One region of the Cellulomonas sp. P4_H12 genome, then DNA from elsewhere that is predicted to be linked to it. Evidence: predicted binding sites of a transcription regulator. Region 1 holds the regulator's gene; the other holds the start of a gene.
The links. The regulator LexA, encoded in region 1, represses DNA repair genes until DNA is damaged. The targets are predictions, from matches to a motif close to TCGAACANNTGTTCGA.
Positions count from the first base shown of each region.

Region 2: uvrA (excinuclease ABC subunit UvrA) is a predicted target of LexA. The motif match lies at 1,889-1,904, and genes of this name have one in related genera.

Region 1 is NZ_JBFUKJ010000005.1:22,531-25,935, forward strand. It holds gene nrdR (transcriptional regulator NrdR) at 1-103, opposite strand, end outside; gene AC1DQC_RS04230 (LysM peptidoglycan-binding domain-containing protein) at 348-803, opposite strand; gene lexA (transcriptional repressor LexA) at 1,143-1,856, shown strand; gene AC1DQC_RS04240 (L-lactate dehydrogenase) at 1,893-2,894, opposite strand; gene AC1DQC_RS04245 (ATP-dependent DNA helicase) at 2,925-3,405, opposite strand, start outside.
Region 2 is NZ_JBFUKJ010000007.1:23,770-27,174, reverse strand. It holds gene AC1DQC_RS05445 (MBL fold metallo-hydrolase) at 1-6, opposite strand, end outside; gene AC1DQC_RS05440 (glycoside hydrolase family 15 protein) at 3-1,826, opposite strand; gene uvrA (excinuclease ABC subunit UvrA) at 1,935-3,405, shown strand, end outside.

The sequences.
Region 1 (3,405 bases):
TGCAGTGCGGGCACTGGCGGCGGCGCCGGATGGTCGACCCGTCGTCCGACGTCCGCGAGTCGACGACCCGCGAGTCCGGGTGACGGCAGAACGGACAGTGCACCGTGGTCCCCTTCGAGCTGGCGCGCCCGGCCGAGAGCTCGGACGGCGGCGGTGGCGTCGTGAACGCCCCCGTGACGCTAGGCCACGCTCTGCGCAGGTGCAAGGTCGCCGCCACGGCGTCCCCCGACGGGAGTGCCGCGAGGGCCGCCATCCGGAGATGACCGCCCTCGCGGCGACGCCGCCGTGCCTGGCCGCGAACCGACTTCCCCTCGGCTCCTTGCGGCGGTGCGAGCCCGCTCGGCGCCTCAGTCGGCAGGGACCACGATCACCTGACCGGCCATCAACCCGGAGTCGGGCAGCTCGTTGAGGCGGACGAGGTCGACCACGACGTCGCGGACGTCGTCCGAGGGCCCGGCGACGCCCGCGGCGATCTGCCACATGGTCTCCCCCGGCTGCACGACGTGCCGCACGACCTCCTGCGCCCCGACGGGCCCGTCCGCCGCGGCGCGGCTGCCGAGGAGGGACACGAGCGCGACGACGGCCGCGGCGAGGACCCAGAGGACCACGCGGCCGCGGGTGGTGAGCCGCAGATGGGCGCGCGCCGACGGAGCGGGACGTGCGGCAGGAGCGGCGGCGGCCGTCGGGGTGACGACCAGCTGGAGGTGGGGCGCCCGGGAGGCCGCGGACCTCCGGGGGGTGCCGACCGCCCGGGTGCTCGGCGTCGCGAAGCTCGTCGCGGGTCCCATCACCATCGCGCTCATCACGTCTCTCGTTCCTGCTCGGCCCGGTCGCCCGGGGTACCGCTGATCGTCGAACGCCTGTTCGTCGAACGTCTGTACGATGTCTACCAGCATCCGGTGACACTGTCGAGACACGATCGAACAGATGTTTGATCTTCGGTCCCGACATCCCTAGGCTGGCGATGCAGCACAAGCGCACCACGAGCCACTGACACGGCCGCCGGGATCTCCCGTCAGACCAGGTCAGGGCGCTGGTGCGGCGCTGCAGCAGGCGGAGGCGGAGCGGGCCGAGAGGCGGCCGCCCTACGGAGGAGGAGCGCAGTGACGGACTCACGGGACACGTCCCAGCCCGAGCAGGACCTGGCGACGATCCACGCGCTGCCCGACAGCGCGCCGGGTCCGGACGGCCTCACGGCACGCCAGCGGCTCGTGCTCGACACGATCCGGTCGTCCGTCGAGTCCCGCGGGTACCCGCCGAGCATGCGCGAGATCGGCGAGGCCGTGGGCCTGACCAGCCCGTCCAGCGTCAAGCACCAGCTCACGGCCCTCGAGCGCAAGGGCTACCTGCGCCGGGACCCGAACCGCCCCCGCGCCATCGAGGTCGTGCACGCCGACGACTCGCGCGGTGTCGGCACGTGGACCGCGCCGGACGGCAGCCGCTCCAGCTTCCCGGAGCAGGTCGAGGGCGAGCGGATGCCCGCGCCGTCCTACGTCCCGGTCGTCGGTCGGATCGCCGCGGGCGGTCCCATCCTCGCCGAGCAGGTGGTCGAGGACGTGTTCCCGCTCCCCCGTCAGCTGGTGGGGGACGGCGACCTGTTCCTGCTCAAGGTCAGCGGCGACTCGATGATCGACGCCGCCATCTGCGACGGCGACTGGGTCGTGGTCCGGCGGCAGCCCGTCGCCGAGCAGGGCGAGATCGTCGCCGCCATGATCGACGGCGAGGCGACGGTGAAGACGCTCAAGCGCATCGACGGGCACGTCTGGCTCATGCCGCACAACCCGGCGTACTCGCCGATCCCGGGCGACGAGTCGACGATCCTCGGCCGCGTGGTGAGCGTCCTGCGCAGCCTCTGACCTCTCCGCCGGGCCGACGAGCCGCGGCCCGGCGGGTCAGAAGCCGAACTTCCGGGCGACCGAGCGCACCGCCTCGGCCGAGGTCCGCAGGCCGGCGAGCTCCTCGTCGGACAGCGGCACCGGCAGACGCTCGCCCACACCGTGCGCCCCGACGATGGCGGGCACCGACAGGCAGACGTCGCTGATCCCGTGGAAGTCGTCGAGCAACGACGAGACGGGCAGCACGCGGCCCTCGTCCTTGACGACGGCCTCGATGATCCGGGACCCGGCCAGCGCGACCGCGTAGTTCGTCGCGCCCTTGCCCTCGATGATCCGGTAGGCGGACTCCACCACCTCGCGGGTGATGGCCTCCCGGACGTCGGCGGTGAGCGGTCCGGAGCCACCCGTGCCGGTCCACTCGAGCAGCGGCACGGAGCCGATGCTCGCGGACCCCCACAGCGGGAGCTCGGTGTCACCGTGCTCGCCGGCGATATAGGCGTGCACGTTCTGCACGGCGACGCCCGTGTGCTGGGCGATCAGGTAGCGCAGCCGCGAGGAGTCGAGGACCGTGCCCGACCCGAACAGCTGGGCCGGCGGCAGCCCGGAGATCTTGAGCGCCGCGTAGGTGACGACGTCCACGGGGTTGGTCACCATGACGTAGACCGCGTCGGGGGCGACGTCGACGAGCGCGGGCAGCACCGTGCGGACCAGCCCGATGGTCGCCTCCGCGAGCTCGAGCCGGGACTGGCCGGGCTTCTGCTTGGCCCCCGCGGTGAACATCACGACGTCCGCGTCCGCGCACACGGCGATGTCGTCGGAACCCACCACCTGCGCCATCGGCATGAACTGGATGCCGTGCCCCAGGTCGAGCGCCTCGGCCTCGACCTTCGCCGTGTCGATGTCGTAGAGCGCGACGGAACGAGCCGCACCGCGCATCAGCGCGGCGTAGGCCATGGTCGATCCGACGGCCCCCGCGCCCACGATCGCGAGCTTCGACGTGCGCCGGGCGCTCCGGAACGGGCTCATGCCGACCTCGTCCATGTCCAGGCTCTCCGTCATGTGGTCCTCCCCGTGGTCGATCCGTCGAGGCTATCCGGACGTGGCGAGCCGCCGCAGGGCGGAGACGGCGACGGCGCGGTCGGTGGTCCGCCAGAAGTCGGGCAGCGACCGGGTGAGGAAGCTGCCGTACCCGGCGGTCGCGAGGCGGGGGTCGAGCACTGCGACCACCCCGCGGTCCTCGCTGGTCCGGATCAGGCGGCCGGCGCCCTGGGCGAGCAGCAGGGCCGCGTGCGTGGCCGAGACGGCGAGGAAGCCGTTGCCGCCCGCCGCCTCGATGGCGTCGGAGCGGGCGGAGCTCACCGGGTCGTCGGGGCGCGGGAACGGGATGCGGTCGATGAGCACGAGGCGGCACGTCGCGCCCGGGACGTCGACGCCCTGCCAGAGCGACAGCGTGCCGAACAGGCACGTGGGCTCGTCGGCGATGAACTGCGAGACCAGGGTCGGCAGCTGGTCGTCGCCCTGCACGAGGATCGGGACGTCGAGGCGTTCGCGCATGGCGGCCGCCGCGGCG
Region 2 (3,405 bases), on a different contig from region 1:
GGTCATCCGGCGGCCCGCTCGAGCGCGAGGTCGTGGCTGTGCACCGCGCGGACCAGCGCCAGGTGCGACAGGGCCTGCGGAAAGTTCCCCGCCATCCGGCGGCCCCCGGGGTCGTACTGCTCCGCCAGCAGCCCCACGTCGTTGGCCAGGCCGACGAGGATGTCGAGCACCTTGGTCGAGCCGGCGACGTCGTCGGCCCGGGCGAGGGCGTCGGCGAGCCAGAACGAGCACGCGAGGAACGCGTGCTCGTCACCGGGAACCCCGTCGTCGGTGTGCTCCGTGCGGTAGCGGCGCAGCAGGCCGGGCGCGACCTCGAGCTCGGCGCGGATCATGGCGAGGGTGGAGACGATGCGGGGGTCGTCGGCCGGCAGGAACCCGACCTGCGTCATCTGGAGCAGTGCCGCATCGGTGTGCGCCGCGCCGTACGCCTGGACGAACGTGCCGCGCTCGGCGTCCCAGGCGTGGGCGAGGACGTCCGCGTGGATGGCCTCGCGCTCCTCGCGCCACCGGTCCACCGGGCCGTCGAGGCCGTGCTTCTCGATCGCGCGGACCGCGCGGTCGACCGCGGCCCAGGCCATGACCTTGGAGTGCGTGAAGTGCTGCGGGTCGCCGCGGACCTCCCAGATGCCGCGGTCGGGCTCGCGCCAGCGCGTGAGCAGGTCGTCGACCAGCCGGCGCTGCAGGGACCAGGAGTCGTCGGTCTCGACGAGACCGGCCGCCCGGGCCAGCTCGAGCGCGCACATCACCTCGCCGAGCACGTCGTTCTGCACCTGGCCCACGGCGGCGTTGCCGATGCGGACCGGCGTCGATCCCGCGTACCCCGCGAGGTGGTCCAGCTCGCGCTCCGGCAGGTCACGCCCTCCGTCGATGCCGTACATGATCTGGAGGTCCGCGGGGTTGCCGGCGACCGCTCGCAGCAGCCAGTCGCGCCACTCGGTCGCCTCCACGCGGTAGCCGTGCTCGAGCAGCGCCTCGAGCGTCATGGCGGCGTCGCGCAGCCAGCAGAAGCGGTAGTCCCAGTTGCGCTCGCCGCCGAAGTCCTCGGGCAGCGAGGTGGTCGCCGCCGCCACGATGCCGCCGGTCTCCGAGTCGGTGAGCATCCGCAGCACCAGCAGGGACCGGACCACGGCCTCGCGGTACGAGCCCGTGTACGCGCAGCTGCGCGCCCACAGGCCCCAGCTGATCCGGGTGCTGTCGATCCGGTCCTCGATGGTCAGCCGCGGCGGCACCGGGTCCCAGGACCGCGTCCAGGTCAGGGCCAGCTCGACGGACTGGCCCTCGCGCAGCGTGAACCGGTCCGCGTGCCGGTGGTCGTCGGGCACGGGCAGCCGGTCGCCGCGGAGCAGCAGGGAGTCCGGACCGGCGATCGCGCGGATGGCGTCGTCGCCGGCGTCGTCGGTGATGCGCCGCACCCAGGGCTCGACGGCCCCGTACCCGAACCGCACGACCCACTCATGCTCGACCTCGACGGTGCCGCGGGTGCAGACGAGCCGCCGCACGAGGTCGGCGCGGCCGTCGTTGAGCGGCATGGTCTCCTGGGCCACCGCCGTCCCGTCGGCCGTCTCGTACGTGGTCTCCAGGACGAAGGAGTCGTCCAGGTAGCGCCGGGTCACCGTGGTGGCGTCCCGCACGCTGAGCAGCCACCGCCCGTTGTCCGGGGTGCCGAGCAGACGGGCGAAGCAGGCGGCGGAGTCGAACGTGGGCAGGCACATCCAGTCGACCGAGCCGCGGCGCGAGACGAGCGCGGCGGTCTTCCCGTCCCCGAGCACGGCGTAGTCCTCGATGGGCACCAGCGGCGGGTCGACGGCGGCGTCGGGTCTGTCCACGAGCGAAGCATGACGCCGCGGCGGGGGAGCGGCACGTCGGGCCGGATGTGCGTTCGCTCACGTCGAACAGATGTGCGATTGTCGGTGGCGCCACGTAGACTCCCCGCCGTGAACGAACGACTGGTGGTGCAGGGCGCCCGCGAGCACAACCTTCGGAACGTCGACCTCGATCTCCCGCGCGACAAGCTCATTGTGTTCACCGGTCTGTCCGGTTCGGGGAAGTCGTCCTTGGCGTTCGACACGATCTTCGCGGAGGGCCAGCGGCGCTACGTCGAGTCGCTGTCGGCGTACGCGCGCCAGTTCCTCGGGCAGATGGACAAGCCCGACGTCGACTTCATCGAGGGCCTCTCGCCGGCGGTGTCCATCGACCAGAAGTCGACCAACCGCAACCCGCGGTCGACGGTCGGGACCATCACCGAGGTCTACGACTACCTGCGCCTGCTCTACGCGCGCGCGGGCACGCAGTACTGCCCGGTCTGCGGGGAGCGCGTCACCGCCCAGACCCCGCAGCAGATCGTGGACCGGCTGCTCGAGCTCCCCGAGGGGACGCGGTACCAGGTCCTCGCGCCGGTCGTGCGCGGCCGCAAGGGCGAGTACGCCGACCTCTTCAAGGAGCTGCAGGCCAAGGGCTTCGCCCGCGCCCGCGTCGACGGCGAGGTCGTGCAGCTCACCGAGCCGCCCGCGCTGGAGAAGAAGCTCAAGCACGACATCGAGGTGGTCATCGACCGCCTCGTCGCGCGCGAGGGCGTGCAGCGCCGGCTCACCGACTCCGTGGAGACCGCGCTCGGCCTGGCCGGCGGCCTCCTGGTCGTCGAGCTGGTCGACGCCGACATCGACGACCTCAACCGCGAGCGTCGGTTCTCGGAGCACCGCGCGTGCCCGAACGACCACGTGCTCACCCTCGACGAGATCGAGCCGCGCACGTTCTCGTTCAACGCCCCGTACGGCGCGTGCCCCGAGTGCACCGGCATCGGCTCGCGCCTCGAGGTGGACCCCGACCTGGTCGTCCCGGACGAGGACCTGTCGCTGGACGACGGCGCGGTCGCCCCGTGGTCGCAGATCTCGAGCGAGTACTTCGGCCGGGTGCTCAGCGCGCTCGCCGCCGACATGGGCTTCTCGACGTCGGTGCCGTGGCGCGCGCTGCCGCAGCGGGCCAAGGACGCGGTGCTGCACGGTCAGAACCACGAGGTGAAGGTCCGCTACAAGAACCGCTGGGGTCGTGAGCGGCAGTACTCGACCGGGTTCGAGGGCGTCATCACGTTCCTCGAGCGCCGGCACAACGAGACGGACTCGGACTGGAGCAAGGAGAAGTACGAGGCCTTCATGCGCGAGGTCCCGTGCCCCGTGTGCGAGGGTGCGCGCCTCAAGCCCGAGGTGCTCGCCGTCAAGGTCGGTGGCCGTTCCATCGCTGAGGTCTGCAACCTGCCCATCCGGGACGCACGCGAGTTCCTCGACGCGCTGGAGCTGGGCGAGCGCGAGCGCGCGATCGCCGCGCAGGTGCTCAAGGAGATCCAGGCGCGGCTCGGGTTCCTGCTCGACGTGGGCCTGGACTACCTCTCGCTGACGCGACCGGCGGCGA